Regions from separate parts of the Bacillus sp. NPDC093026 genome, predicted to be linked through region 1. Evidence: riboswitches for the same ligand, from Rfam matches in the RefSeq annotation. Region 1 holds a riboswitch; each other region holds the start of a gene.

The links. Region 1 has a riboswitch for S-adenosylmethionine ahead of ACIQCE_RS08110 (methionine ABC transporter ATP-binding protein). Riboswitches for the same ligand answer to the same signal wherever they lie in the genome.
Region 2: linked by a shared signal. The riboswitch ahead of ACIQCE_RS03440 (methionine biosynthesis PLP-dependent protein) and the one ahead of ACIQCE_RS08110 (methionine ABC transporter ATP-binding protein) in region 1 are both predicted to bind S-adenosylmethionine.
Region 3: linked by a shared signal. The riboswitch ahead of ACIQCE_RS03875 (bifunctional homocysteine S-methyltransferase/methylenetetrahydrofolate reductase) and the one ahead of ACIQCE_RS08110 (methionine ABC transporter ATP-binding protein) in region 1 are both predicted to bind S-adenosylmethionine.
Region 4: linked by a shared signal. The riboswitch ahead of ACIQCE_RS05555 (5-methyltetrahydropteroyltriglutamate--homocysteine S-methyltransferase) and the one ahead of ACIQCE_RS08110 (methionine ABC transporter ATP-binding protein) in region 1 are both predicted to bind S-adenosylmethionine.

What each region holds. Positions count from the first base shown of each region.
Region 1 covers NZ_JBIVPN010000002.1:627,496-635,476, forward strand. The annotation lists gene ACIQCE_RS08075 (acyl-CoA dehydrogenase family protein) at 1-806, shown strand, start outside; gene ACIQCE_RS08080 (arsenate reductase family protein) at 921-1,277, shown strand; gene gcvH (glycine cleavage system protein GcvH) at 1,343-1,726, shown strand; gene ACIQCE_RS08090 (YusG family protein) at 1,771-2,007, shown strand; gene ACIQCE_RS08095 (toprim domain-containing protein) at 2,137-2,487, shown strand; gene ACIQCE_RS08100 (thioredoxin family protein) at 2,501-2,803, shown strand; gene ACIQCE_RS08105 (SCP2 sterol-binding domain-containing protein) at 2,924-3,265, shown strand; SAM riboswitch class I at 3,368-3,476, shown strand; gene ACIQCE_RS08110 (methionine ABC transporter ATP-binding protein) at 3,616-4,641, shown strand; gene ACIQCE_RS08115 (methionine ABC transporter permease) at 4,634-5,302, shown strand; gene metQ (methionine ABC transporter substrate-binding lipoprotein MetQ) at 5,317-6,138, shown strand; gene ACIQCE_RS08125 (carboxymuconolactone decarboxylase family protein) at 6,259-6,612, shown strand; gene ACIQCE_RS08130 (YuzK family famiily protein) at 6,828-6,965, shown strand; gene sufC (Fe-S cluster assembly ATPase SufC) at 7,177-7,962, shown strand; gene sufD (Fe-S cluster assembly protein SufD) at 7,981-7,981, shown strand, end outside.
Region 2 covers NZ_JBIVPN010000001.1:676,147-684,127, reverse strand. The annotation lists gene ACIQCE_RS03480 (hypothetical protein) at 1-22, shown strand, start outside; gene ACIQCE_RS03475 (YjcZ family sporulation protein) at 107-232, shown strand; gene spoVIF (sporulation-specific transcription regulator SpoVIF) at 374-631, shown strand; gene ACIQCE_RS03465 (ATP-dependent helicase) at 648-2,951, opposite strand; gene ACIQCE_RS03460 (hypothetical protein) at 3,080-3,337, shown strand; gene ACIQCE_RS03455 (GNAT family N-acetyltransferase) at 3,423-3,860, opposite strand; gene ACIQCE_RS03450 (YjcG family protein) at 3,867-4,382, opposite strand; gene ACIQCE_RS03445 (esterase family protein) at 4,435-5,175, opposite strand; SAM riboswitch class I at 5,394-5,515, shown strand; gene ACIQCE_RS03440 (methionine biosynthesis PLP-dependent protein) at 5,595-6,713, shown strand; gene metC (cystathionine beta-lyase) at 6,710-7,885, shown strand.
Region 3 covers NZ_JBIVPN010000001.1:752,627-760,607, reverse strand. The annotation lists gene ACIQCE_RS03890 (lysine N(6)-hydroxylase/L-ornithine N(5)-oxygenase family protein) at 1-1,276, shown strand, start outside; gene ACIQCE_RS03885 (IucA/IucC family protein) at 1,290-3,104, shown strand; gene ACIQCE_RS03880 (hypothetical protein) at 3,174-3,338, opposite strand; gene ACIQCE_RS03875 (bifunctional homocysteine S-methyltransferase/methylenetetrahydrofolate reductase) at 3,292-5,163, opposite strand; SAM riboswitch class I at 5,242-5,360, opposite strand; gene ACIQCE_RS03870 (YajQ family cyclic di-GMP-binding protein) at 5,442-5,933, opposite strand; gene ACIQCE_RS03865 (CvfB family protein) at 6,172-7,020, shown strand; gene ACIQCE_RS03860 (DegV family protein) at 7,257-7,981, opposite strand, start outside.
Region 4 covers NZ_JBIVPN010000002.1:130,760-138,740, forward strand. The annotation lists gene tenA (thiaminase II) at 1-121, shown strand, start outside; gene ACIQCE_RS05540 (ECF transporter S component) at 118-717, shown strand; gene ACIQCE_RS05545 (ABC transporter ATP-binding protein) at 692-2,290, shown strand; gene ACIQCE_RS05550 (energy-coupling factor transporter transmembrane component T family protein) at 2,280-3,014, shown strand; gene ACIQCE_RS05555 (5-methyltetrahydropteroyltriglutamate--homocysteine S-methyltransferase) at 3,307-4,428, opposite strand; SAM riboswitch class I at 4,511-4,625, opposite strand; gene pepT (peptidase T) at 5,369-6,601, opposite strand; gene ACIQCE_RS05565 (hypothetical protein) at 6,825-6,962, shown strand; gene ACIQCE_RS05570 (helix-turn-helix domain-containing protein) at 7,175-7,522, opposite strand; gene ACIQCE_RS05575 (asparaginase) at 7,727-7,981, shown strand, end outside.

The DNA of each region.
Region 1 (7,981 bases):
GATTATTCGAACAGCGGATGGGTTTATTAAGTGATGAAGAGCAAAAGGATGGTAAGCAAATTGCGCAATCCATTGCGGAGTATGCAATCGAATGCTCACTTTGTAAAGTGCTTGGCTCTGAAACATTAGATTATATTGTGGATGAAGGCGTACAAATTCACGGCGGTTATGGTTTTATGCAAGAATATGAAGTCGAGAGAGCATATCGTGACTCACGAATTAACCGAATATTTGAAGGGACAAACGAAATCAACCGTTTGCTTGTGCCAGGCACTTTTTTGAAGAAGGCAATGAAAGGTGAACTGCCGCTCCTTCAAAAAGCGCAAACATTACAGGAAGAGCTCATGATGATGATGCCAGAAGAGCCAGGCGATCAGCCGCTTGATCAGGAGAAATATTTACTTGCACATGCGAAAAAGATTGCCCTCATGGTTGCAGGCATGGCAGCGATGAAATATGGGAAAGCACTAGAGCGTGAGCAGGAGATTCTAGTGAATATTGCCGATATTGTCAATGGCATTTTTGCCGCTGAATCTGCCATCCTTCGTACGGAAAAAGCAATTGCCACAACAGGCGTAGAGAAGAACGCACAAAAACTCGCTTACACACAAATTTTCACACAGGAAGCCTTTTTAGAAATTGAAGCACATGCAAAAGAATCATTAATCGCCATGGAGGAAGGAGATTCACTCCGCATGAGCCTGTCAGCCCTTCGTAAGCTGACAAGATTCACACCAATCAATGTCATTGCGACGAAGCGTCAAGTAGCTAAACGTATCTTTGAAGCCGAGAAATATATCGTATAAGCAACAAATCGAAAGGTGTGGATGCGCATGTCCGCACCTTTTTGTAAGCATACATTTAGGTTTTTAAAATGGTTTATGATAAAATGTTGTCACAATTTGCAGGGGGTGAAAATGGTGGCTTTAGATTTTTATGAATATCCATCTTGCGGCACATGCCGAAAAGCAAAAAAGTGGCTTGAAGATCACAACAAAGAAATCAATAGCATACATATCGTCGAAGAGACGCCGGATAAAGAAACACTCAAAGCTCTTTATCAAAAAAGCGGTTTGGAGCTAAAGAAATTCTTTAATACAAGCGGACAGAAATACCGAGAGCTGCAGCTTAAGGATCAACTTCCTGCAATGTCAGAGGACGATCAACTTGAATTGCTTGCATCAAATGGTATGCTGATTAAGCGTCCAATTACAACAGACGGCAAACGAGTGACAGTTGGATTTAATGAAGATACATTTAAAAGCGTCTGGAAATGATGTAACTTTCATTCAGATTGTGGTATCTTCAATATAAACGCAAAAAAGACTGGAGGGATATTGAAATGAGCATACCAAAAGATTTACGTTATTCCGAAGAACATGAATGGGTCAAAGTAGAAGGAGATAAGGTGCGTATCGGTATTACGGATTTTGCTCAATCCGAGCTAGGCGATATCGTGTTCGTTGAGCTTCCTGAAGTAGGAGACAAATTGACAGCGGACGAGCCTTTCGGAAGTGTAGAATCAGTCAAAACTGTTTCTGAACTTTACGCACCAATTAACGGAACAATCGTTGAAGTAAACAATGAGCTAGATGACAGCCCAGAATTCGTGAACGAATCTCCATACGAGAAAGCATGGATGATCGTTGTAGAACCAGCGGATGCCTCTGAAATCGAGGACTTAATGACTGCTGAGCAATATGAGGAAATGACAAAAGAAGACTAATTCATGAGAAATTGGACACTCTACCTTTATGGGGGGTGTCCAATTTGTCTTTTCAAAAAGAACAGGTGGATATAACAAAACATGTAACTGGTCGATTCAAAGAAAATGGCATGGTGCTTTATCATCAAAATGAAGAGATTGGAAAGATGATTAGTGAAAATCAATATGAGTTGAAACCTGGCTATTCCTATGATCAGAATCGGTTTTATCGCTTGTCTGATACATTAACACACGGGACGGAAAAATACGTTGACTGTGATGATGAAAATGGCTGGTGCTAATCGTTTAATCAGACTGCAGCGAGAGAATGCTGCAGTCTTTTTGATGAACAAGTGTCTCATCTTTACAACCTTACCCAAAGGTTGTAATCTAATGAAGAAGTGAATCAACGTCAAAAGGGCCGGGTGATCATGATGAAACATGAGAATGTAGAAAAGGTCATCATTGTAGAAGGTAAATCAGACAAACAAAAACTAAAAGAAGTCATAAGTGAGCCTGTTACCATTATTTGCACCAATGGCACCATCAGTACATCGAAGCTGGATCAGCTAGTGGACGATCTATTAGGGAAAGACGTTTACATATTAGCAGACAGTGACGATGCTGGCGATAAACTGCGGAAGCAATTCCGAAAAGAGTTCCCTGAAGCACTTCATCTTTTTGTAGACAAAATGTACCGCGAAGTTGCCGCTTCACCAACAGCCCATATTGCATCTGTCTTATTAGCTGCAAACATTGATGTTCATTCGAAATATTTGTGAGGGTGGGCGTACTATGAAAGAGATTGAGGAGCACGAATTGAAGGAGATAAAGGACGATTTATTTCTTTTGTATTTATATACACCGTTTTGTGGAACGTGCCAGCTTGCGAAGAAAATGCTGATAGTTGTAGATACCATGCAGCCAGATGTTCCATTTTACGAGAATAATTTAAATTATTCACCTAGTTTAGCGAAAGGATTTGAAATAGAAAGTGTTCCATGCTTTTTATTGTTTAAAGACGGCAAGATCGTTCAAAAAGGCTATGCCTTTCATTCTGTTCCATATCTTCATGAAATGATTGAAACCGCTAAATAAAGCGGTTTTTTGTCATGTTTCAAGCCATTCAATTGAAAATTTGTCGAGTTATTTATAAAGGACAAGCCAACGTTTGTAGAGAAATGTTATGTATAACCAAATGACAGGGAGGTTATACATGTGGAAAAAACCAAAGCCCATGGAAACACAAAACAGCGATTTTTACTAAAACCGCTGCTCTCATCATCATCCTTGAAGATTACATTTGAAGCGGAAGCAGATTCTTGTACATTGATTGTGGATGAACGTGGTGAAGTCAAGAAACTACCTGCAATTGAGTTATCGGATCTCACTTTTTATGGTGAGAGAAAGGAAATTCTTCAATTATTAGATGGAAATCTATCTTTACAGCAATTAATTAGTCGTGGGCAAGTAAAGGTGAAAGGCTCATTCCGAGCACTTCTTAGATTAGAGGCGGTGCTTTGGCTAACGAACGGTTTTTTTAGGAAAATGATCACTTAGTCGTTTACTTGGAAATTAGCGATTTACAGCGTTGACATATCTCGGGTAGCATGATATCCTACGTTAGTAAAAACATGAACATCACATAAAACAACATATTTTCTCTTATTAAGAGAGGTGGAGGGACGTGCCCTATGAAACCCGGCAACCGTCAGCATAGCTGAAATTGGTGCCAATTCACTCAAAGCCGCAACGCTTTGAAAGATGAGAGAAAGGCGTATTTGAAATAAAAGGCCTTTCTGCTTGTGTTGCAGTTAGGTCTTTTTTACTGACCTAGAGTCATGAGGGAAGAACGAAGAACGTATGTGATGGCACGCTACAGATTCAGCAAGAAAGCAGGTGATCAGGCTATGATCCAATTACAGAATGTATCAAAAACGTACCACTCAAAAAACGGAAATGTTGACGCAGTGAAAAACGTCAACTTGGAGATTGATAAAGGTGAAATATTCGGAATTATCGGGTATAGCGGCGCAGGGAAAAGCTCCCTGATTAGGCTACTAAACGGTCTAGAGTTGCCAACAGAAGGAATAATTGAAGTGGCAGGCAACCGGATTAATGAAATATCGAGCGCTAAACTTCGCAAGGCAAGACAGGAAATCAGCATGATTTTCCAGCACTTTAACCTACTATGGTCGAGAACTGTACGACAAAATATTATGTTCCCGCTTGAAATTGCAGGTGTACCGACTTCAAAACGGAGAGCTCGTGCAGATGAACTGATTAAATTGGTCGGCTTAGAAGGAAAAGAAAATGTCTATCCATCGCAACTTAGCGGCGGACAAAAGCAGCGCGTAGGGATTGCTCGAGCACTAGCAAATAACCCAAAGGTTCTTCTTTGTGATGAAGCAACGTCTGCTCTTGATCCACAAACGACAGACTCTATTCTTGAGCTTTTGGCAGATATCAATCAACGATTAGGTTTAACCATTGTGCTAATTACACACGAAATGCATGTCATCCGTAAAATTTGTCATCGTGTGGCGGTCATGGAAAATGGACGTATCGTCGAAGAGGGCGAGGTATTACGCGTCTTTAGACAGCCGAAGGAAGAAATGACGAAACGATTTGTGAAACAGCTTGTTGAGCCGGAGGAAGCTAAGGAAACGATTGAGCACATCTTAGAGCGGATGAAAGAAGGGAAGGTTGTTCGTTTGTCCTTTATCGGCGATTCTGCCGAGCAGCCGCTCATTACTGAAATCATTCGATCATTCCAAGTCGATGTGAACATCCTCCAGGGGAAAATTACTCAAACGCAGGAAGGTGCGTTTGGAACACTCTTTATCCACATCAATGGAGTAGAGACTGAAGTGGAAAAAGCCATCGCCTATATTCAAAGCAAACAGGTCGAAATTGAGGTGATGACACATGTTTGAGAAATGGTTCCCGAATGTTGACCTTGAAGTCATTTGGAATGCGACGGGTGAAACGGTGTATATGACGCTTATTTCACTTGCATTTGCTTTTGTCATCGGCATCATCCTAGGGCTATTGCTCTATCTGACTAGTAAAGGCGGTTTATGGGAAAATAAACCGATCAATGCAGTTATCGGGGCAATCGTCAACATTTTTAGATCGATTCCTTTTATCATTTTAATCATTCTTTTATTAGGGTTTACAAAATTCTTAATGCATACCATTTTAGGTCCAAATGCAGCCCTGCCCGCCCTTGTCATTGGATCTGCACCTTTCTATGCACGTCTTGTTGAAATTGCACTTCGTGAGGTAGACAAAGGTGTGATTGAAGCGGCAAGATCAATGGGCGCAAAGACATCAACGATTATTTTTAAAGTCTTGCTGCCAGAATCATTGCCAGCCCTGATTTCAGGAATTACTGTCACAGCAATTGCTTTAATTGGTTCTACTGCAATTGCAGGTGCAATTGGGGCAGGCGGACTTGGTGACCTCGCCTATGTGGAAGGGTACCAATCTGGAAATACAGATGTCACACTTGTTGCCACTGTTTTTATCCTAATCATCGTCTTTATTATTCAGATAATCGGTGATTTGATAACCAATAAAATTGATAAACGTTAAGGGAGGATTTATTCATGAAGAAATTGATTTTAAGTGCACTATTTCTAGGATTTGCAGGCATTTTAGCTGCATGCGGTTCATCTAATAACGCAAGCGAAAGCAAAACCATCACGGTTGCTGCATCAAAAACACCACATGCTGAAATTCTTGAGGAAGCAAAACCACTTTTAAAAGAAAAAGGCTATGACCTAAAAATAAAAGTGCTTAGCGATTATAAAATGTACAATAAAGCTTTAGCTGAAAAAGAAGTGGATGCGAACTTTTTCCAACATATTCCTTACTTAAACGAAGAAAACAAATCAAACAAAGATTATAACCTAGTGAGTGCAGGTGCTATTCACCTTGAGCCTTTCGGTATCTACTCTAAGAAATACAAATCAGTCAAAGATATTCCAAACGGCGGCACGATCATCATGACAAACAACGTGGCTGAGCAAGGTCGTATGCTTGCCCTACTTCAAAATGCTGGCGTGATCAAGCTTGATTCAAAGGTTGATACAATCAACGCAACATTGAAAGACATTAAAGAAAACCCAAAGAACTTGAAATTCAAAAAAATCGCTCCTGAACTCACAGCGAAAGCTTATGAAAACAGTGAAGGAGACGCAGTCTTTATCAACGTAAACTATGCAATTCAAAATCATTTGAATCCGAAGAAAGATGCAATTGAACTTGAGCAAACAAAGAACAACCCTTACGCAAACATTGTAGCTGTTCGTAAAGGTGACGAAAAATCAGAGAAAATCAAGACTTTAATGGAAGTGCTTCACTCTAACAAAATTAAAGAATTCATCGAAAAAAAATATGATGGTGCAGTCTTACCTGTATCTGAATAATATGCTCGAAAACCTTGCTTGAATGAAAGCGAGGTTTTTTTGTGTATTTTTTTAAATCTCGCTCATAATAAAGACGTACAAATGACCTGAAGGGATTGAATCAATGTGAACGAACAGCATATGAACGGAACCATGCAACAATCACTAACCGATTATAAAACCGCAATGGGTGAATTTCAGAAGAAAATGCCGGTGTTTGGCAAGAAATTCAATGAATTTACGGAGCAATGCTTTCAAAGCGGTTCTTTGACGCAAAAAGAGAAACAAATGATTGCCCTTGGCATTAGCATTCATGCACAAGATGAATATTGTATGATTTATCATACAAAGGGGGCGCTTGATCAAGGAGCTACAGAAGAGAATGTATTGGAAGTCGTCAGTGTAGCAGCAGCGTTCGGCGGGGGAGCGGCACTCAGCCAAGGGATCACTGTTGTTCAGCAATGTATTGATGAATTTGGCGGACAGACGCATTAATAGAAGGAAAACACGGTATTTTTCCATATGGGAGAGATGAGTGATTCTCTTGCCAGTGTGTGAGTAAATATGCCAACATAAAGCGTCATATCCCTTTTGAGTGAAGTGCCATTGATTTGATAAAATAGAACTACACTAAAAGAAGGAGATGGTTTATTATCGGTTCGGACCAGAGTATACTGGGATTGGATTATACCGCCGAGATGGAAAAGGCCATGCACAAATCTCATGGCATGAGCTATGCAGAGTACGAAAGAAACCATGACTTACGGATGAAAGTAGAATATAAACGAGAGCAGTCCTATCGAGACGAGAAAAGGCAGCTCGCAAAAATGAATATACAGGGCTATTGATAGCTAAGGGGCGGGGAGATCACTCTCCGCTTTTTCTTTTTATGAGAACAGTCTTTTCGACATAAATTCTTTTATCCATCTGCATTTTTTGTTAGAATTTTGAGGGCATCCTCTTACGCTTGTCGTGAATGTGTTGTATTCACTTTTAATTTGTTATAAAATTAGAATGAGAATAAATTGAGAATAATGATTATTTTGGAGGTATCGATATATGACTGCTTCGACATTAACAATTAAGGACTTGCACGTTGAGATTGAAGGGAAAGAAATCTTAAAGGGTGTAAATCTCGAGATAAAAGGTGGAGAATTCCACGCAGTAATGGGACCAAACGGTACAGGTAAATCAACTTTATCTGCTGCAATTATGGGTCACCCGAAATATGAAGTCACAAAGGGTAGCATTTTGCTTGACGGCGAAGATGTACTTGAAATGGAAGTAGATGAGCGCGCAAAAGCAGGTCTTTTCCTTGCAATGCAATACCCATCTGAAATCAGCGGCGTCACAAATGCGGACTTTCTTCGTTCTGCCATCAATGCTCGCAGAGAAGAAGGTGATGAGATCTCACTGATGAAATTCATCCGCAAAATGGATGAAAACATGGAGTTTCTAGAAATGGACCCTGATATGGCACAGCGCTACCTAAATGAAGGTTTCTCAGGCGGTGAGAAAAAACGTAATGAAATTCTTCAATTAATGATGATTGAACCAAAGATCGCCATCCTAGACGAAATCGATTCTGGTCTTGATATCGATGCCTTAAAAGTTGTCTCTAAAGGGATTAATAAAATGCGCGGAGAAAACTTCGGTTGCTTAATAATCACGCACTATCAACGTCTTTTGAACTACATTACACCAGATAAGGTTCACGTGATGATGCAAGGACGTATCGTGAAATCTGGCGGACCAGAGCTTGCACATCGTCTAGAAGCAGAAGGCTATGACTGGATTAAAAAAGAATTAGGTATTGAAGACGAGACTGTTGGTCAAGAAGCGTAAGCGATAGGAGGATTATTGA
Region 2 (7,981 bases), on a different contig from region 1:
CTTGTTTAAAAAGCAGAAATAAAATTTCCGCACTTTTTGATGTGATCGTCCAAACCATTTCTTGTTTTTCTCATATGTTGTAATGGAGTAGAGGAGGTGCTTAAATATGAGTTGTTACGGTTACGGTGGCGGCTATGGCGGCGGTTACGGCGGTGGCTATGGGTCAACGTTTGTCCTTGTCGTCGTGTTGTTCATTCTTTTAATCATTGTTGGTGCTTCTTTCTTTAACTAAACAGAAGTCAGAAGGTGAGGGAAGCAATGGGTTAGCCTCTTGCTTTCCTTTCTCTTTGGTCAATCGTGACAGGAGGATAGGCACATATCTCGCCTATTATCATATAGTAAGGTGATTACTCCACAAAGAGGAGGCAAATGAATGGATAATAAATTTTTTAAAAGTGTAGAAAATAAAACGGGTGTGAATATGAATGATGTCTTTAAGCTTGCTGGTTCATTGCAAAATGCCAACTTTAAAGATGAGGCGACCGTTCGAGGAGTCATTAAAAAAGTAGCGCAGCTTGCGAATAAGCGTGTACCTCAAGAACTTGAAGACAAAATTGTTCAATCAATTACAAGCGGGAAAGAAAAGCTAGATTTCAATACGATCTCTAAAATGATGAACAACAAAAAATAAACAACAGGCTCTCCAATCAAAGGGGGGCCTGTTGTTTTTGAATGAACATTTCACTGTTTTTTTTAAGAAGAGGATATAAAAAGCGAGAACGATGGGCTGTTTTTCCTCTTCTAAATGAAGGAACGGACAGATAAAGGGATTGCTGTGCTCTTGTCATAGCGACGTATAATAAACGGCGCTCTTCTTCAATGGCTTCTTCATGACCATTTCTCAGTTCATCTAGTGCAAAATCGTGAGGCAGCGCTCCGTCGACGGTACAAGTGATGTACACTGTTTGGAATTCAAGTCCTTTTGCACGGTGTATCGTCATGAGCTGAACACCTGATTCGTCTGTTTTTTCCTTTTCTTTTGACTTCATATGTTCGGCATGTGATAGAAAGGCTTCAATCGTTTCAAAACGTTTCGCTGCTGTTTTTACATCGCGCACATCATCTGCTCCTTTTTCAAGAACACTTGTATCGTTCGCTCGCTTTTTTAAATAATCACCAAGCCCCATTTTTTGCTCGATCAAGGTCACAGCATCGGACGGCTTTAATGTCCGTAAGGTTTGGAAAAGAAGAACGATGGATTGCAACTTTTTACGCTGGAAAGGCTGGATGTCAGTTAGTTTTCCAAGTGCTTCTACCATTGAACAGTCTTCTGTGATGGTCAGCGCCTTGAGTGTGTTAAGCGTCTGTTGCTTTAAAAAGAAGATAGGAAGCAGCAGTTTTATCGCAGCGATATCATCTGCATCTTGACTTAAAGAAAGAAAAGCGAGCAGCATCCGAACAATTCGCCTACTGTAAAAGGCTTTGACGCCATTATCGGTCTGATACGGAATGGCTGATTGATGGAGCCGTTCATAAATGGCTCGTCCTCCCGTATTGGTTCGAAATAATACACAGAAGTCATTCGGTCTTGCACCGTTTGTGATTTTTTCCTGAATATCTGAAACTATCATGGTGGCCTCCTCTTCCTCGTCATATGGATAAAAGAGGATGGGAGGTGTTTTTTCAGAACGAACTGCTTTTAAGGTCTTGGCATAGCGATGCTGGTTTTTCTTAATAATGGCATCTGCACTTGCGACAATGGTATGATGAGAGCGATAATTCGCATGTAAATGAACGATATTGGCTGAAGGATAATCTTTCTTAAAATGAAGAATAAAAGCAGGATTGCTTCCCCTAAAGGCATAAATCGCTTGATCATCATCTCCTACACAATAAAGTTGTTCTGAATCTCCAGCTAAAAGCTGTATTAACTTGTATTGGACAGGATTAATATCCTGAAATTCATCCACTAAAATATACTTGAATCTTTCCTGATAGCGTTTTAAAAGATCTGGTTTTTCGGAAAGCATCTGTAAGCACGCAATGGCCATGTCGTCGAAATCAAATTGCTGATTGTCTCGTTTCTGTTTTTCATAAGATTGATAGATGGACCATATTTGTTTTTCTTTTTCGTCCTTAAGGTCAGGAAGTTCATCGGGTAAATAGGCATTTTTCCAAAAGCCGATAGATTGCAGAATATGATCTGTGGGATAGTCCTTCTCATCAAGTCCTTCCTTCATTATTGCTTTCCGAATGTACGGTTCCTTTTGCCAGTCAAACTTGATCAAGTGCTGGCCGTTCCATTTGCTAGGATTATCATGCAGCAGCATTTTATAAAAGAGACTATGAAAAGTGCCAGTGACGACTTGATTTGCTTGTGATGGATGAAGATGATATTGTGTACGCAGTCTTTCTTTCATCTCATTACTTGCTTTTGTTGTGAACGTCACCAGTAAAATATGGTGTGCAGGTATTTCTTGTTGTGAAATCAGGTATGCTGCTCTTGCAGTCAGAACCCTTGTTTTGCCACTGCCGGCACCAGCGAGCACGAGCATCGGACCGTCTGTATGGGTGACAGCTTGGAGTTGCGGCGCGCTAAAGGTGATATGAGGAAAGAGGTCAATGGTATGTGTTTTTTCATTTTCTTTTTGAAAGGCTTCACCAAGTTCAATGGTTCTTGGCTTCTGCCATTTTACAGACTCCTTTTGCTGTGAGGTGATTTGCTTGCCAGTTGGAAAACGGAAACCGCCAAGTTCCTTATAAGAAGAAGTGTCTTTTGATGTTGCTTCGGTCTCTTCTTGTTCAGCCGCTTTTTCACACACCTCTTGCTGAGAGATTTGTTTATGAATAAACGCAGGCTCTTCGTGTATATTTAATCTGAAAATGACGGGATTTCCGCAATATATACAAAATAAGTGCCCTTTTTTTCCCTCGTCATGGAGGAATTGATAATGTTCTCTCGAATATGTATGTAATGAGATTGTTTGATCATGTCGTCTTGCGCATTTCAAAAGCTAGTCCTCCAATATGTATGAAAATCTTAAAAAGAAACAAATCTAATCATAACAAATGAATCGTGTTTCAAACAGTCATAATGAGGGAATAAAAAAATAGAAGAGAAGCAAAGGAGGCGTTCTTGATGGGATATATAGCACCGATTCAGCCGGATCTGTATGTTCAATATATCAATCGTCCTGCTCCTCAGGATAAAGAAGATTATGCGAAAGTGACAAAGGTTGCGCGTACCTTTCATGACAAGATTTACAGAGATTTAGAGAGAAAAGAGGACTTAGTCACAGAAGCAGAAACAAAAGTACAGCAAAAAAAGCGGGAACGCTTTGTAAAAGATATGTTTATGGAAGAAGGAAAGGGCATTCATATCAATGTTTATATATAAATGATTGCGCTTTCTTTCAGGGCTTATGAACGATTTTACCCGACGGAAAAGCCAAGGCATCTTGATTGCCTTGGCTTTTTGTTTTTTATGAGGTAGATAATGTTTTTGTCATCTTGACATGTATGATACCCGCTTCTTCAAACGGTTCAGAAACAGCTTGATAGCCCTTTTTTTCATAGAATGGCTGGGCTTGGACTTGTGCATGCATGACAGCTTCCTGAGCACCTCGGGCAGTAGCTTCTTCCTCTAATGCCTCTAACAGCTTGCGGCCAAGTCCAAGAGAGCGAGCTTCTTTTAACACACAAATCCGTTCAAGTTTTGCCTTTGATCCTTCAATGATGCGTAGTCTAGCAGCAGCTTGCGGTTTATTGTCATCATGATAAATGACAAAGTGTATGGCTTCTTCTTCTAGTTCATCGATTTCAATATCTAATGGAACTCCTTGTTCTTTGACAAACACTTCTTTTCTTACGAAATAGGCATCTTCTCGTTGTGTTTGTGTTTGGACGACAACAGTTTTCAAAAGTCTTTAACCCTCTTCTCCTAAAATAAATGTTTCATAGACGGTCCAAGACCCGTTTTCTAATTGATATAGTAGATGGAAGCGATCCACCGTTTCTTCATGATCAATACGGCTTAGCTTTAATGTGCCAAGTACATCTGAATGCTCGTCATCTGATAATTTTTGAGCAACTGTTATATGCGGCACAAAAGCATATTCAGGCGTTCCGCTAATTGGGTCTTTATAGAGCTTCTCATTCAAAGCCGTTAATTCTTCGTTCGGTTCTACTTTCATATAAATGACGTTGTTGACAGGAGCGAATGAACTAAATTTTTTAATACGCAAGGTGATTGGAGAAGCATGCTTTGCATACTCACGTAGCGTCGATACCACTTCATCCGCTTCTAAATCTGTTAATTCAAACGGTGTTCTCAGTGTCAAATGAGGCGGTATGAGTGCATAATTCGGGTCATAACGTTTCCGGTATGAGTTCGCTATATCTTGCAATTTTTTTGATGGAAATAAAACAACTCCGTATTTCATCGTTTTCCCTCCTGATTAAGAAAGTATTTGCTATTGTTTATTATAACAAAATTCAGTTGATTAACGAATATGGCAGCATTCTTTTTAATGAAGGAGCAATGAGCGGCTGCCAAAACGTCCATTTATGATCGCCTTCAAATGTTTCAAATAAGTAATCTGCACCAGATTGTTCTAGCAGGGCCTTTAAGTCTTGGTTAGGTTTGATAAAGTCAAGCACTTGACCGTCGGTTGTTTTAACAGCTTTCTCTTCTAAACCAATTTGATGGATAATGGCGTAATGAGAAAGTGATGTTGAGCCTTTGACTGCTTTTAAGACCGAATCATCCACGTAAGGAGACTGCAAGATTAAACCTCCGAATAAAGAAGGATAGTCAATAGCAGTCATTAGTGAAATAGTGGCGCCTAGTGAATCACCAATCAACGTTCGCCCTGACCCAATTTGATAGGTTGGGTAACGGTCATCAATGTAAGGAACAAGCTCATTTGCTAAAAAGCGTTTGTAAGCGTCAAACTTTGTGCCGTCTGGATGATACATATTTCGTCTTTCAGTGACATTTCGATAAGGGATGCCAATGATAATGGAACGTTCCATTTCCTTGTTTTGCATCAATTCTTCCGATTGTCTGCCTATTTTACCTAAGCGGAAATAATCATGACCATCCTGTGCAATGATGACATGATATGTATAAAGGGGTGAGTAATTGACTGGTAAATAGATCAAAACAGTCATTTCCTCACCAAGTTCTGTTGACTGTAAGGTTTCCTCTTGAATCATTCCTATTTTCTTCACCATAATCTATTCCTCCAGCTAACCAAATTCATCACATGTGAAACGTTTCCATTCATTGTAACACGAAAAACAGCATTGTTCCTATATCCAAACATGCAATCAAATCAGTTGAAAATCCTCCTGTTATAAAATACAGAAAATTTAATTAATCGTTAGATGGCACTTGAAAAATGACATTTAATGCGTTACAGTATTAAGAATTAGAACAGACAAACAACACATTCTTATCGTGAGAGGTGGAGGGACTGGCCCTTTGAAACCTCAGCAACCGGTATGCATCACATGAAAGTGATTACCAAGGTGCTAAATCCAGCAAGCAGTTTTTTTGCTTGGAAGATAAGAGGAAGCGATTAAACCCCTTCTTCTTATGAAGAAGGGGTTTTCTGTTTTGAAATCAGATTTTTTACTTAGGATGGTGTCAAATGACAGAACATGTGGAAACGAAATTAGCGCAAATTGGAAACCGTAGTGAAGAAACAACTGGAACTGTGAGCCCTCCCATTTATCTTTCAACGGCATACAGACATAGAGGCATTGGTGAATCAACAGGTTTTGACTATATTCGAACAAAAAACCCAACAAGGCAGCTAGTAGAAGATGCGATTGCTTCACTCGAAGAGGGTACGGCCGGTTTTGCCTTCAGCTCGGGAATGGCTGCCATTCAAACGATTATGGCTCTATTTGAAAGCGGAGATGAATTAATCGTCTCCTCGGACTTATATGGCGGTACATACCGTTTGTTTGAAAATGAATGGAAAAAGTACGGTTTAAATTTTCTTTACGATGATTTTTCAGATGAAGACTGTTTACGCTCCAAATTCACGACAAAAACAAAAGCGGTCTTTATTGAAACGCCGACAAATCCACTCATGCAGGAAGCTGATATTCAAAAGGTAGCCAATATTGCAAAAGAAAATGGCGCTTTGGTCATTGTCGATAATACATTTTATACGCCAGTCTTACAAAAGCCGATTACGCTCGGAGCAGATATTGTCATCCATAGCGCAACCAAATATTTAGGCGGACACAATGATGTCCTCGCAGGTCTTGTTGTGACAAAAGGAGAGCAGTTATCTGAAGACATGTTCCAGCATCAAAATGCCATCGGAGCGGTTTTATCCCCGTTTGACTCGTGGCTTTTAATGAGAGGCATGAAAACGTTGGCCCTCAGAATACGCCAGCACGAGGCAAATGCAAAGGAGTTAGCAGACTTTTTAAAGAAGCAGCCTGAAATTCAAGATGTTCTTTATCCAGGAAAAGGTGGAATGCTTTCATTCCGTATAGCAAAAGAAGAGTGGGTCAATCCATTTTTAAAGCAGCTACAAACGATCTGTTTTGCTGAAAGTCTTGGCGGTATCGAAAGCTTTATTACGTATCCTGCCACGCAAACCCACATGGACATTCCAGAAGAGATTCGCATTGCAAACGGTGTATGTAACAAGTTGCTCCGATTCTCTGTTGGCATTGAACATGTTGATGACTTAAAAGCAGATCTCAAGCAGGCGCTATCTAAAGTAAAAGAGGAGGTACACGTCAAATGACCAACCATGATTGGACGCTAGAAACAAGACTTGTTCACAATGCTTTTAAAACAGACGGTTCAACAGGTGCAGTCAGTGTACCGATTCAGCATGCTTCAACTTTTCATCAAAGTACCTTTGATGAGTTTGGTCAATATGACTATTCCAGATCAGGTACACCAACACGCCAAGCGCTAGAGGATACAATTGCTCAATTAGAAGGGGGAGCAAAAGGTTTGGCTTTTTCCTCAGGAATGGCCGCGATTTCAACAGCCTTTCTCCTTCTGTCAAAAGGTGATCATGTGTTGGTCACAAAAGATGTGTATGGCGGAACATTCCGCATGATTACGCAAGTCCTTTCACGTTTTGGCATTGAACATACCTTTGTGGATATGACGGATTTGAATGAAGTCAAACAAGGCATTCAATCCAATACAAAGGTCATTTATATAGAAACACCTTCAAATCCAACCCTTGGCATTACGGATATCAAAGGTGTCGTTCAGCTTGCGAAGGAACATGACTGTTTGACATTTTTAGATAATACCTTCTTAACTCCGGCTCTTCAGCGTCCCTTGGACCTTGGCGTGGATGTGGTACTCCATAGTGCAACGAAATTTTTAAGCGGACATAGCGATGTGCTATCCGGACTTGCCGTTGTCAAAGACGAGAAACTAGGAGAGGAGCTATATCAGCTCCAAAATTCTTTCGGTGCAGTCCTTGGTGTTCAGGATTGCTGGCTTGTTCTAAGAGGATTAAAAACACTTCAAGTCAGATTAGAAAAAGCAAGCCAAACAGCTTTAGAACTTGCCACATTTCTAAAAGGTCATCCTGCTGTGAAAAAAGTATACTATCCAGGATTAGATGACCACCCAGGTGCACATATTCAGCGTAAGCAAGCAAGCGGAGCTGGAGCCGTTCTCTCATTTGAACTAGAAAACCAAGCAGCAGTAAAAGAACTGGTCGACAATGTCTCATTACCTGTTTTCGCTGTCAGCCTAGGCGCTGTCGAATCAATTCTCTCTTATCCAGCAAAAATGTCGCACGCGGCAATGCCAAAAGAAGAAAGAGAAAAGAGAGGGATTACCGATGGCTTACTTCGCCTAAGTGTCGGTGTCGAAAACAGTGAGGATTTAAAACGCGACTTTAAACAGGCGCTCGATCAACTAAATTCAGCCCTTGTGAATCAATAATTTGTAAAGAAACAAAGTAGCCGGCCCAAAGCCGGCTTATTAGGCTGATTTGAATAAAACCATTGACGCTCATTCGATTTAATTATATAATAGAGA
Region 3 (7,981 bases), on a different contig from region 1:
TGCCGCATTATCTGAGGAAGTAAATGACATTAACGCTTTATTCTTTGAAAGAAGTGAAGCGTTCCATTGGCATCCTGGAATGCTCATTGAAGGCACAACACTTCAAGTTCCCTTCTTAGCAGACCTTGTCAGCATGGCAGATGTCCAAAGTAAATATAGCTTTCTAAACTATTTGCAAGAGCAAAATCGTTTGTATTCTTTTTACTTCTTAGAAAACTTTCATATTCCGCGTAAGGAATACAGTCATTACTGCCGCTGGGTAGCTGAGCAATTAGATTCGTGCCGATTTGGTATGAATGTAGAATCGATCTCTTTCGTTGAGAAAGCAGGAGAAAAGCGGTTTGAAGTGCATGTTCGTCATATGAAAGATCAGACGGTAGATGTGTATGAAAGTAAGCATCTCGTCTTAGGTATTGGCACACAACCAGCAGTACCAGCATCGCTTCAGCCAGCTTTAGGAGATCGTGTGTTTCATTCTGCGAATTATTTAAATCGAAAGAAAGAAGGTTTTTTTAAAGGAAAGTCAGTGACTGTTATCGGCTCTGGTCAAAGTGCTGCGGAAGTATTTTATGACATTTTATCAGAGGATGAGGCGAAGGATATTCACTGGTTCACTCGGTCTAAAGGTTTTTTCCCAATGGAATATTCAAACCTTGGTCTTGAGTATTTCTCTCCAGACTATATTGATTTCTTTTATGAGCTTCCGCAAACAAAAAAAGATGCATTATTAAAGCAGCAAGACTTACTCTATAAAGGCATCAGCTCTGCGATGATACGTGATATTTATCACTTACTCTATGAGCGATCTGCCTGCGGGGAACAATTGAACACAGTGCTTCAAGCGATGACGGAGGTCAACTTGATTGAGGAAACAGCGGGCGGTTTAAAGCTTTCCTGCTCACAATGGGTAAAAGAAGAATCATTTACACATGAAACTGATATCGTCATTTTAGCAACTGGTTATCAATCGGTATTGCCGTCATTTATTGATCCGATTGCCCATCATATTGAATGGGATGATCAGGGACGATTCCAAATAGAACGTGAGTATCGTTTGAAAACAAAAATGATGGGCGAAAATGACATCTTCGTGCAAAATGCAGAGCTTCATACACATGGGGTCGGAGCACCAGATTTAGGACTCGGAGCCTACCGAAACAGCGTCATTATAAATGAACTTGCTCATAAAACAGTATATCCACTTTATCAAAAGCATGTCTTCCAGACATTTGGTACACATAAGAAGGCGAACACATTTGAGGAAATCAAAGGTTAAGGAGGATGGAGCGATGAATGTGCAAGACGAATTGAAAAAAGCAGTGAACCCAGATGCGTGGAAAAAAGCAAACCAGAAAATGGTGGCAAAAATGCTGTCTGAATATATGTATGAGGATATGATTCATCCCGTTCAGCTTGAAGGCGGGGACGGAATCGTTCAGTATGAACTAATGATTCATGAACATAAGAAATATCGTTATCTTGCAAAACCTCGCTTATTTGATAGTTATGATACGATTGCTGAATCAATCGAGTACTATCAAGATGGAAAATGGACAAAGGATGTCAGCGCTATTATTTTTTTACTGGATATACAGCCAATCATTCCAATGTCATCTGAAACAACAGGTCATCTGATCAAAGAGCTTCATCACACATTGTTAGCAGATGTTCATTTGTTATCGAAAAAGGCGCTTCGTGCGGATGAACTGATAGATACAGATTATGCGTGGATTGAAGGAGAGATGACCGGACATCCTTGGATTGTATATAACAAAGGACGTATCGGGTTCAGTTATGAAGATTACTTAGCCTATGCACCTGAAAGACAAGAAAGTGTGCAGCTGTCTTGGATTGCCGTACACCGTCAGCTTGCAACATTTCATGCGGTCGAACATGAAAATTATGAGCAGATAATAAAGAAGGAATTAGATGAGGTGACCATTCGTCAATTTCAGCGTGTATTAAAGGATGAAGGCTTGAATCCGACTGATTATTATATGATGCCCGTTCATAAATGGCAATGGACACATATGATTATTCAACATTTCCCAGAAGATTTGGCCATGCGCCGCATTGTTTATTTAGGCGAGGGTCTTGATCAATACGTGCCACAGCAGTCGATCAGAACCTTTACAAACATCTCAAATAAAGGAAAGCATCATATTAAATTACCAATGAGTATTTTAAATACGCTTGTGTATCGAGGGCTGCCGTCAGAGCGGACTGTCATCGCTCCTCGCATTACGGCACATATTAAAGGGATTGCCGATCAAGACCCATTTTTGTCTGACGTATGCCGCGTGATTTTACCAGGTGAAAATGCGAGTATAAATGTCGATCACCCTTACTACAGCAAACTACCTGGTGCGCCTTATCAATATCTTGAAATGCTCGGTGTGATTTTTAGAGAAAGTATTTATACGTACTTAGATGAAGGGGAGACCCCTGTGACACTTGCGGCACTGACGTATGAAGATCATGAAGGTGAACCGTATATTAAACAGCTAATTGAAAAATCGAAACTCTCGGCAAAAGAGTGGATGGCTGCTTTCTTCCATGTTGTGATGCCTCCGCTACTACATTTTATGTATCAATACGGGACGGTATTTTCCCCACATGGGCAAAATACGATTCTTGTCCTAAAAGATTATCAACCACATCGTTTGGCGATAAAGGATTTCGTTGATGATGTGAACATTAGTGACCAGCCACTGCCAGAATTAGCATCATTAGATGAAGATTTAAAAGAAGTGTTGCGAAGTGAACCCCCAGAAGGTTTAGTGCAATTTATCTTTACAGGACTGTTTATTTGTAACCTGCGTTACGTGTCAAATGTTTTAGAAAACCATCAGCTACTAGAAGAAACCGCTCTTTGGCGTTTGCTTGCAGAAGAAATTCTAGATTATCAGCAGCAATTCCCGCAACTAAAAGAACGTTTTGCATTATTTGACCTTTTCCAGCCTCAGCTAACAAAGCTTTGTTTAAACCGTAATCGAATGATTGATTATGGCTATGGAGATGGAGACGATCGCCCACATGCGTCAGAGCATGGGAAAGTAACAAATGCGCTTGCACACGTCCTATCATCTGTAGGCGAAAAATAATGAAAGAGCTGTAGACGAATGGTGTCTACAGCTTTCAAGAACCTCCATTCAAAGGAGGTTCGACTATTATTAACACAAAAACAGGGCAAACCAATTTTTCTCTCTGCCTTCATTGAGAAGATGTTGTTCAGCTAATAATTTTTCACTTTTCCTTGTAAGACTAGGTGGTGACCAAACAGCATTTCCATCAAAGACGAGAATTCGTTTCTTTAGCTGTTCCGTGATAGTTGACATGTGCTTTTGCCCCCTTATCTTTCTGGTGAATGTAAGTCGTCAGTTCTGCTGTTAAATCTGATCGAAGGAAAGGTGTAATTAAATAAATGCCATTAAACAGATCACAAGCAGCGTCTATTAAAGAGCGGGCAATCGCTAACCCTTCTGTTCGCTGTTTTTCCTTGTCATCCCCTGCTTTTGCCATGATGTCACGAATCGAGTCAGACAGCTTGATGCCTGGGATTTCATGGTGAATAAATTCTGCATTTCGGCTACTTGTTAAAGGCATAATGCCGATGTAAATCGGTTGATCGAGGTGACGGATTTCCTCATGAATTTTCACAAGCTGTTCCTCTGAATAAACTGGCTGTGAGATGAAATAATCAGCACCGTATTCTACTTTTTTCTCAAGGCGTTTGACGGCTTTATCGATATGACGAACATTTGGATTAAACGCTCCTGCCACGGAAAAATTGGTCTTTTTACCAAGCGGTTTGCCTGAGAAGGAGAGTCCTTCATTAAATTGTTTAATCAGACGGATCAGATCAAAGGACGTTAAATCATAAACAGACGTTGCTCCTGGGAAGTCACCGATTTTTGAAGGGTCGCCTGTAATCGCTAAAATATCGGTTAATCCAAGTGTATCAAGTCCCATCAAATGTGATTGCAATCCGATTAAATTGCGATCTCGACAAGTAATATGAACAAGTGAACGCATATCGAGTTGCTGCTTCAGCAAAGCGCCGCATGCCACATTGCTAATGCGCGGGGTGGCAAGGGAATTATCAGCTAGCGTCAGAGCATCAATGCCTGCTTTCTTTAATTCTTTCGCAGCATTAAGAAATTTTTCAAAGTTGAGCTTCTTTGGCGGGTCCAGTTCCACGATGATTGACCGCTTTTGAATGGCAAGCTCGTCAAGCCCAGGTTCTGTGCGTTGATCTTGGAGTGAAATGCTTTCTTCTTTTAAAATTTTGACTTCTTTTTCTGTGATCGGCGCTAAATCTTTTACAGCTTCCGCCATGGCTCGGATATGCTGAGGGGTCGTTCCGCAACAGCCACCAATAATACGGGCACCTTGATTTCTAAACTCTAGTGCACTCTTTCGAAAATAATCATTATCTGTATCATAGACAAGTCTACCTTTTTCAAGAGATGGGAGACTGCTGTTTGGATAGACAGATAAATAAGAATTTTCAAAAAGTGGCACACCTTCGAGTGCCTGAATCATATGATAGGGACCTAGTCTGCAGTTAATTCCGACGACATCAGCTCCAAGAGAGGATAATTCAGATAAACCGTCATGGAGCGGCGTTCCATCTTGCAGGACACCTTGTTCGTGCATGGATACGTTCATGACAATAGGGAGTTCCGTTTCTTTGCGTGCGATGTGTAGAACCGCCTTTGCTTCTTCGAGGTCGTAATAGGTTTCGAGTAATAGTCCGTCAGGCTGTTCATTTAATAGAAGATACAACTGCTCTCTAAAGCTTCGTTTAATTTCCTCAATGGAGTATGCATTTTTGTTAAACGTTCGAATGCCGCCAATCGTTCCGAGTACATAAGCAGAGCCTGCGGCTGCTTTGGCAATTTGCATAGCTTTTGTATTGATACGTTTCGTTTCTTCTTCTAAACCGTAGCGGGATAGTTTAATATAATTCGCTCCATACGTGTTCGTTTGGATGATGTCAGCTCCCGCCTGTACGTACGCCTCATGTACCCTTTTGACTTCATCTTCCTTTGATAGATTTAATTCTTCAAAGCAGCGATCAATTCCATAAGAATATAAAAGTGTTCCCATTGCTCCATCAGCAATCAGCACGCGGTTTTGTAAATCTTGTAATAGGCCCATTGTATTCCTCCTTATTTCTATGTAACAAAAAAAGCCTTCTGATAAGAAGAAGACTTTTTGAAAGTATCGTAATTCTTCTCCTTATCTTCCAAGCAGTAGCTTGCTGGATTTAGCACCTTGGTTATAGAAAGTGTTTGTCTATTACACCGGTTGCTGAGGCTTCACAGGGCCAGTCCCTCTGCCTCTCTTGATAAGAAAACAATATGAATCTGTCAATGAATTGAACTTCCATTAACTGTATCGAAAAAATCGGAAATAATCAATGGAAAATTTAAAATTTATCGAAAATTTATAAATTGGACATCAATCGGCAAATCAGCTTTGCGAATAAGTGAAATGACTTCCTGTAAATCATCCTTATTTTCCCCTGTCACACGCACTTGATCATCTTGGAATTGAGATTTCACCTTGAGACCAGATTGCTTAATGAGTGTGTTGATTTTTTTAGCATTGTCTTTATCAATTCCGCTAATCAGTTTTGCACGTTGACGTACAGTCCCGCCAAGTGCATGCTCGGTTTTGCCGTAGTCGATATTTTTTGTCGGTACATTTCGTTTAATGAGTTTTGACACAAGCACATCTTTTAGCTGCTCTAGCTTGAAGTCATCGTCAGAGATGAGCACGAGCTCTTCTTTCTCTAATGAAATATCACTTTTACTTCCTTTGTAATCATAACGGTTTTTGATTTCTTTTAAAGCTGCTTGAATGGCGTTTTGCACCTCTGGTAATTCGATCTTCGATACAATGTCAAACGAACTTTCTTTTGCCATGACTCATGACCTCCAAGTATTAGATATTGCGTCTATCTTATCATGCAAATGGGGATAGAAGAAACGTTAGCGTATTGATAGGTCAATGAGCTCAAGCTCTTTCTGTATAAATCACCTACGGATTGTCCACTTTAGCTAACAGAACTAGAGATGTTCATGTGCTAAGAAGTATAGTAGAATAAAGTGAAATCAAATGATGAACGAATGCTCTTTATGGGCAGATAGGAAGGAAGAGAACATGAGACCAGGTGAGCAATTGACCTTGCAAATAGAGAAAGAGATGGAGTATGGATACTTTTTGACAGATGGCGAAGATTCTGTCCTCTTACATCGTAGTGAGATCACAGAAGATATTGAAGATAGAGATGAAGTGGATGTCTATCTATATGTAGATCATGAAGAGAGACTAGCAGCTACAATGAAAAAGCCTATTATTAACGCACATACATACGGCTGGGTTGAAGTCGTTGATGTTGTAGAGGATATGGGCGTATTTGTTGATGTCGGGTTATCAAAGGATGCACTTGTGGCAACAGAACACCTCCCGCCTTTTGAAGAAGCATGGCCCAAAAAAGGAGACCGGCTGTACTGTATGCTGAAAGTCACAAGCTACGGGAGATTGTTCGCAAAACCAGCCACAGAAGATATCATCAGTAAGCTGTTTACCGAAGCACCTAATACCATTATGAACAAAGACATAACAGGGACGATTTACCGCTTGATTGCGACAGGCTCCTTTATGCTTACAGATACAGGAATTAGAGGGTTTATCCATCGCACAGAACGGAAGGAAGAACCAAGACTAGGATCTACTGTCACAGGTCGTGTCATTGCAGTGAAAGAGGATGGAACCGTTAACGTATCTCTCCTTCCTAGAAAACAGGACGCATTATCAGTTGATGCAGAACAGATCTTAACTTATATGAGAAACAGAAATGGTGCGATGCCCTATTGGGACAAAAGTGACCCAGATGATATTCGCGAAAGATTTCAAATGAGTAAGGCCGCTTTTAAACGAGCATTAGGTCACTTGATGAAAAATGGTCTAATTGATCAAAAAGAAGGCTGGACATATGAGAAAAAGTGAGCAGTTGCTCACTCAGGCTGTCGAGATTTTCTCGACAGCCTGATTTTTCCACTTATCATTGAAACAACATCACCGAAATCCGATAAAAAAGAGTAAGTTGATAAAAGGAGTGTGTGGATGATTGTGCTCGCCTCATGCAGCAATCAACAGGAAGAACGACCGAAATCAAATATGTAGCGGATTGGCGTCATGCTGACAGACTAGGGTCTCCCCTACGTATATAGGGAAGGGTGCTTTTATGATGGGTTGCCTGTAAAAAAGATTGCAAGCGTTCCAGGTCCTGAATGAGACCCAACGGCTGCACCAATGATATTGATATCAATATCTTTTGGATGAAATGCTGTTTCTATCAATTGTCTCATATCCTCTGCAAGTACAGGGTCATCGCCATGGCTGATCCCAACAGTTTGATTTGACCAGTCTGTTCCACGCTCTTTCATCAGTTCGATAATTCGTTTGAGTAGTTTTTTACGTCCTCGGATTTTCTCAAGCGGAACAAGCTTTCCATCCTCTACGTGTAAAATAGGTTTAATGCTCAAAAGACCGCCAACAAAAGCTGATGCTTTACTGATTCTTCCCCCTCTTGCTAAGTACGATAAATCGTCTACAGTAAAAATATGTTGTAAAGATCCACAAAAATGCTTTACAGACGTTTCAATTTCTTGTATTGTATTTCCGTCAATGGCAAGTGTCTGAGCGTGTTTGACAGCCAGTCCATAGCCGAGTGAAGCACATTTAGAATCAATGATTCGTAAATCGAAGTCTGGATATTCTTCCTTTACTTCGTTTGCCATCATGACAGCTGTTTGATATGTACCTGAAAGCTCTGATGAAAAAGCGACATATAGTGCGGCTGTATGAGTTTGTGCAAGGGATACAAAGGCTTCTTTGATCCTGTTTGGTGAAGGTTGTGAAGTTTTTGGACTTTCGCCTTGTCTCATTGCATCAAATACTTGTTTTG
Region 4 (7,981 bases), 500 kb from region 1:
AAAAGAGAAAGAAAAAATGAAACAGCATTTTTTCTTAAGCTGCCAGCTTGAGTATAAATTCTGGGAAATGGCGTTCACTGTGGAAAAGTGGCCAGTCCAACTGGAGGTGCATTCATCATGACGTGGAAGATGAAAGAAGTCGTCCTTGCTGTGATTCTATCTGTTGTGTGCGGTGTGATCTACTTAGGATGGTCCACTCTTTATTTACCGATTACAGCACTTGTTGGTCCAGCAGGCGGCAATATCATGTTTGGTATTTGGGTGATCGCTAGCCCAATCGTTGCTTACATTATACAAAAGCCAGGCGCTGCTCTCATTGCAGAAACTGCAGCTGCTGCAGTGGAATTACTAACAGGCAGTCATTTCGGATTGTCTGCGCTATTGATAGGTGTATGCCAAGGACTTGGGGCAGAAATCGCTTTTGCTCTTTTTGGCTACAAACGATATCACATGTGGATTCTCATGCTGTCTGGTGCCTTTGCGGCTGTGGGAGCCATGGCTTACAGTCTTATCGCCAATGGATTTGGTTATTACACGCCTCAAGTTTTACTCATGACACTTGTGACTCAAATCATCAGCGGCACGATACTTGGAGGATGTTTAGCAAAAGTTGTAGTGGATGCATTATCCAAGACCGGTGTACTGAATCAATACGCGATCATGAAGGAAAAACGAAACAAGGGTGAACAGCATGGATTCATTTCTCGCGTGCAGTAAACTCACTGTCCGTTTTTATGAGCAGTCAAAGCCCGTCCTTCAGCAGGTTTCCCTTTCTATTCAGAAGGGGGAAAAGGTGCTTATTTTAGGACCGAGCGGCTGCGGGAAATCCACACTGATTTCTGTACTTGCTGGGATCATACCAGAACATATGGAAGCAGATATTCAGGGAGAAGTTATTTTAAGAAAGCATACAGGTGTCATGTTTCAAGACCCTGATACTCAGTTTTGTATGCACCGGGTCAATGAAGAAATTGCATTTAGCTTAGAGAACCGTTCCGTACCTCGTGAAGAGATGGATGACATCATTCAGCATCTCATGCAAAAAGTACAACTAAATGTCGATCCGCATACAGACATTCAAACATTGTCTGGCGGCATGAAACAGCGTTTGGCTCTTGCTTGCTTACTAGCTTTAGAGCCAGAGGTACTGTTCTTTGATGAACCAACTGCACAGCTCGATCCAGCAGGGCGAATGGAGGTATTTCAACTGCTTCAGAACCTTGCAACTGATCAAGATCAGACCATGATTTTTGTTGAACATGTGTTAGATGGTGTCATCGAATGGATGGATCGAGTTATCTTATTAGATCATCAAGGTCATATTTTAGCAGATGGACATCCAAAAGACGTGATCACAACATATGAGGAAGAGATGAAAGCAGCAGGTATTTGGCGACCAAAAATATTTCCCGAGAAATGGTCAACTATTATTCAAGACCCATTTCATCCAATCAGTCAAACCCTCATTCAAACTTTTGAAGCAAGAAAACAGCAGTGTGAACAGAAAGAATCCACAGATTACGAGACGTTTATTCGAACAGAGAAACTGCAATTAGGATACGGAAAAAAGTCGATCATGAGTGATCTTCAAGTTGAAATGAAAGCTGGGGATTGGATTTCTGTGATTGGGGAGAATGGAAGCGGCAAAAGCACATTTCTCAAACATTTGATTCGTTTAGAACCAGTGAAAAAGGGTCACATTTTCTTGAAGGAAAAACATCTGAAAAAATGGTCTGACCGGTTATTATATGAAAAGGTAGGCTTTGTGTTTCAGAATCCAGAGCTTCAGTTTGTACAGGATACAGTGTTTGATGAAATCGCATTTGGTGGGAGACAGCGGAATTGGCCAGAATCAGATGTGCGAGAAAAAACGTATCAACTTTTGGAAGAATTCGGTCTAGCCAAACATGCAAAGGCACACCCATTTACTTTAAGTCTAGGGCAAAAGAGAAGATTAAGTGTCGCCACGATGTTGCTCTTCGATCAAGATGTATTAATCTTAGATGAACCGACATTTGGTCAGGACGAAAAAACAGCGAAGGAATTAATTAGACGTTTGAAAGAGCGTCAACGTCAAGGGACAACCATTATCATGGTCACACATGATATGGAGCTTGTCGATGAGTGCGCTGATCAGGTACTTCTTTTTCATCAAGGGGAGCATGTGTATGATGGCACTCCTTATGATTTATTTTCGAATCGTGAACTTGTTGATTCTTATCAATTGAGAGTGCCATTGCATTATCAATATATGTTTGAAAGAAAGGAAGTGCTGACCATTGCAGAGTAACCACTCCTTTCTTTCCACGGTAAATCCAGTATTGAAATTACTTGCTCATCTTCTTGCTATGTGCTGTTTGATGGCCATTTCAGATCCAAAAACAACTTTCATCATTTGGTTATTTGCGGTTGGGATCGGGCTTGTCTTAGGTGGATGGAATATCAGGTATCTCACAACAAGACTGGTTCCTTATCTACTCTTTTTCATTCTAGTGTTTTGGATGATGGCGGCTTTTGGCAAGGGGGATCATACTGTCTGGAAGTGGGCATGGTTTCATATGACAGAGGAGAGTCTAAGAAATGGACTGACCATATCTTTCAGAATGCTTGGCTTTGTTACATTTGGTCTCCTTTTTACGTCAACGACCGATTTGACTGCTTTTATGATGAGTTTGATTCATCAATGTCGACTTTCACCAAAATGGGCGTATGGTATGCTCGCTGGTTTTCGCTTTATCCCTTTGTTTCAAAGTGAATTGAAACAAATGAAGGTTGCACATAAAATTAGAGGATACAAGCAAAAAAGCGGCTGGAAGGCCTTTATTCGCTATGCAGTGCCCCTTTTTACACAAGGTGTACGAAAGTCAGAACGCATTGCCATTGCGATGGAAGCAAGAGGCTTCACAGGGACGAGGGAGCGAACGTATTATCATGTCATCAGCACATCCTGGATCGACTATATGTATCTTTTATTCATAGTGGTCAGTGTCCTATTATGTATGCTCTTTTTTTAAAAACACACCCACAATCTTTTAATAGAATGTGGGCTTTTTATATGTCTTAGGTCATTTGGTTGATATTAGTACACATTGCAGGCTGTAATAGATCATATAAAGAACTGACGGTATTAGAGTGAGAGTTAATATTTTTAAACTTAATTGATGTCGCCTTTCGTTTTGGATAAATTGGTAAATATTTATATTTTCACTTTACCACGAAGAAATATAATCAAACAACTTTATCAAAGAAAAGAAAGAACCGTAAGCGGTCCTTTTCTTGGTTGTATCAGGTTTTAAGTAGATCAACCTATTCCCACACTTGGTCAGCAATCTCGATTACATGGCGCAACTTTTCCCATTGCTGTTCTTCTGTCAACAGATTTCCTTCTTCAGTGGAAGCGAATCCGCATTGTGGACTCAGACAAATTTGGTTGATGTTCACATATTGAGTCGCTTCTTCGATTCGCTTTTTGATTTGTTCAGCAGGCTCAAGCTCACCGTACTTTGATGTCACAAGTCCAAGAACGATTTGAAGGTTTGGATTTTTGACATATCGAAGGGGCTCGAACCCACCTGAACGCTCATCGTCGAACTCGAGGAAAAGACCATCCAAGTCTAAACCATCAAAGATCGTTTCTGCCGCCGCCTCATAACCACCTTCAGCCGCCCAAGTTGATTTGAAATTACCACGGCAAATGTGCATAGTGACGACTAAATCGTCTGGACGATCAGCAACGGCCTCATTGATTGTTTTAGCAAACGACTCACGGAGCTCATCTGCCTCACGACCAAAGGCTTTAATTTGTTCATGACCTTTTTCAGAAAAGAACACAGCCCATGCAGTATCGTCTAATTGTAAGTAGCGACAGCCAGCATCATAGAAGGCGTGAATTGCTTTTTTATAGGCTTGTGCGACATCATGGTGGAAATCATCTAAATGGTCGTACACACCTTCTTCTAGCTTCCCACGGAAAAAGAGCATATTTGGGCTTGGGATGGTCATTTTAGCCGTATGGTTACCTGCAATGCTGTGAAGAAAACGATAATCCTCTAGCATCGGATGATCTGTAAAGTCAATTTTGTCCGTCACTTTAATGCCTCGTGCTTTTGTTGTTGTGTTGTGGAATTGAATGCCCTGATCTGCTTCAAAGCCTTCGACTCCATCAAGCCCTTCAAGGAAATCAAAATGCCACCAAGCACGTCTGAACTCTCCATCTGTGACAACCTCTAGCCCAATCTCTTTTTGTTTTTCAACAATTCGTGTGATTTCTTCATTTTCAATTTGCCGAAGCTGATCTGCTGTCAGCGTACCGGCTGTTCTTTGCCGGCGTGCTTCTTTAATGCGGTTAGATCGAAGCAAACTGCCTACTTGATCTGCGCGAAACGGCGGTTTTTTTGTTTTCTTTCCGGTTGTTTGCACTTTAGTCATAGTGAATCCCTTCTTTCCTTGAGTTCAAAATAAAAAAGCCCTTCCTTTGATAAGGAAGAGCATCATATACTGTAAGATCTCTGCCTTATCTTCAAACAAGCACATATGCTTGTTTAAGGAATTAGCACCATTCTGTTCCAAGGAACAGCGGTTGCCGGGTTTCGCAGGGCCAGTCCCTCCACCACTCTTAATAAGGTTACCTTTTGATTCAATTTTCTTAATAAACACAATTATTCAACCTTTTTGAGGAAAAGTCAATGATTTTTCAATTTATTTTTCTACATGAATCAATCAGCAATGAGGACACCGGCTAGTCCGACGCAGAAGCCGTGAGATCGTGATACTGACGGCAATCATCCAGACTTCAGGTTTTCAGGTCACGCTAAAAAGAAAACAAAGGGCTAAAATGATACTTATTTAGCCCTTTGTCCATTATCTGAAAAGAGCCACGTGGGAGACTCTTTCTTTACTCTATACTTGTTTGGGTGCATTGTTTAAAGGGTGTTGGCGTTTGCCATTGTAATGGCGGCGGATACGAAAGATTTCAAACTCCGAGAGATCTGCATTTTTTCGTTTTTGGGTGCGGTTATCTTTTTTGAAAGAGAAAAGTAAGTAGCAACAAAGTGAAGCGATAATGAACAAAATGATCATATGACATTCCTCCAATTCATCCTATTCTTTAAGTATAGACAGGGTGAGTGATGTTTATAACTGAAAATAAAAAGCAGAAGTGACTTAGTTCTTTTGGTTTAGTACATCTGCTAATTTAGGTATAAAATACTGGTTGTTTTTAACTATTATATTTCCAATTATTTCATTCGTCAAGAAGAATTTTTCTGGGGTTGTCTTTATTAGTACGAATCAGTGTCATAAAAGTTTCAGAAAATTGTAAACTTTTATTAAAAAACCGTTCCCGAACAGGAACGGTTGTAAACATATTTTATGCTTTTTCTTCAAATAAACGCGCTATTTCTACGATGACTTCTGTTGCTTTGAGCATATTTTCAACAGAGATAAATTCATATTTGCCGTGGAAGTTCTCTCCGCCTGTAAAGATATTTGGTGTTGGAAGTCCTTTGTATGAAAGCTGAGAGCCGTCTGTTCCGCCGCGAATTGGTTCAATAATAGGTGTCACTGATAGGTTTTCCATCGCTTCATAGGCGATATCCACAATATGTTTCACCGGCTCAATTTTTTCTTTCATATTATAATATTGATCCTGAATCTTGAGCGTGATGCTCTTTTCGCCGTAGACAGCTCTTAAGTCATTTGCAATCTTTTCAAAGAGTGCTTTGCGATTGTTGAATGTTTCTTTATCAAAATCTCGAATAATATACTGTAGCTCTGCTTCTTCCACTTCTCCCACAAACTTCGTCAAGTGGAAAAAGCCTTCATACCCCTCTGTATACTCTGGAGATTCATCAGAAGGAAGCTTGTTGTGAAAAAGCATCCCGATTTTAGCAGCACTGACCATCTTGTTTTTCGCTGTTCCTGGATGGACGTTGTTTCCTTGAATGGACACTTTCGCACCTGCTGCGTTGAAGCTTTCATATTGAAGCTCTCCAAGCGGTCCGCCATCAATCGTATAAGCATAGGAAGCGCCAAATGCATCGACATCAAACTTGTGCGGTCCCCTTCCGATTTCTTCATCCGGTGTGAAGGCAACTCGAATCTTGCCATGCTTGATCTCTGGATGCTGAATGAGGTAATGCATGGCGGTCATAATCTCTGCAATGCCCGCCTTGTTATCTGCACCAAGCAAGGTTGTGCCATCAGTGGTAATGATCGTATGTCCTTGGTACTTTTGTAAATTAGGAAACTGTTTTGGAGATAAAACGATATGTAGCTCTTCATTTAACGTGATGTCGCCGCCCTGATAGTTCTCATGAATCTGTGGTTTCACATTCTTACCGGTGAAGTCCGTCGCTGTGTCGATATGAGCTAGGAAGCCAATGGTCGGTACTTCTTTATCTGTATTGGATGGTATTGTTCCCATGACATAACCGTTCTCATCCATTGTCACTTCTTGAATCCCGATTGCTTTCATTTCATCGACAAGCTGTCTAGCTAAGTTCAATTGTCCTTCAGTGGATGGGCAACTTTCTTGATTTGCATCAGACTGGGTATCAACTTTCACATAGTTTGTGAAACGTTCAATCATTTCCTCTCTCATCTATACGTCACTCCTTTTGTAGAATACCACCATTTTATCATGTCTTGAATGCGCTTCATAACAAGAAAGGTTTTCACTGGAAAATAGAGAGGAAAAAGGCCTACTTTGATTAGGTGATGTGCTGAATGGTTTTTTAGAGTGATTTTTTTGGTGTCTTTTTATTTATAATGAGAACATATAAAATCATCCATTTGTACGTTAAATTGGGAAAGGGGTGCGAAAGTTGGATTCAAGTCAAACGCTTGCGCTCACTCAAAAGTTTCAGGAAGCGGCTGAAGAGATTCGGCAGTCGAAGCGGAAATTCGAGAATGGGAAGAGCTTGAGCGAAAAAGACGAGAGGAAAAGAGAAGAAGGGATATAAAGACTATGGCATGTAACATTGCGGTGTTTTGAAAGGACCCGGATTCATGCTGTAGTGGATTAAGGGAAAAAAGCATTTGAGCTAGCGGGTAAGGTGTGAAAGCAGCCAATGACACCATTGATCAAGCAAATCAGGTGATACATAAAGGGATAGAACCACTGATATAATAAGCATAAAAGAGAGGACCATGTAAAGGGTGCCTCTCTTTTATTTTATACTTTCAGAGTGTTTTTCGCCCGAATAAAGGCAACAAGCTGTTTAATGTCTTCATCGGTTAGTGGAACGCCATCTACGAGGACGGTTCCTTCTTTTGCTTCCGTTAGTTCAATTTTGATATCAGAGATGTTACGTTGGAACTCTGGCTCGTCCGTTCTACCAAGTAAAAAATCAATGGACGTATCATACAAATCAGCGAGCAGCTTCACTGCTTCAAGCGAAGGTCGTCGGTATCCAGATTCGTAACCGGCATAGGTGCTTTTGGCGATACCTAGGCGATCTGCCGTATGCTGGAGAGACCATTTTTTCTTTTTTCTAAGGGTGGTTAAACGATCGAGTATCATACATGAACGCTCCTTTATATACAAACAGTATATCATATTCTTATTAAAAGTGTACGCGTAATGCGTAACAGTTTCTTGATTAATTCGCGTTATGTGACTATAATGGCAATGACGGTACGCGTAAAGCGTATATTATAGAATAGCACAAGGGAACTTATCATATGCGTGACAAACGAAGTCATTTTACTGAAAGAGGTGGACCTGTTGAAGAAACTATTACTTTTAACCACTGGTGGAACGATTGCATCTGTAGAAAGTGAAAATGGTTTAGCTCCTGGTGTCAAAGCTGAAGACCTTTTAAAATATTTAAACGAAATTAATGCTGAGTACACAATGGACACGAAGTCCCTTATGAGTATAGATAGTACAAATATGCAGCCTGAATATTGGGTGGATATCGCAACAGCCATTTATGAAAATTACGATCAATATGATGGCTTTGTCGTCACCCATGGAACA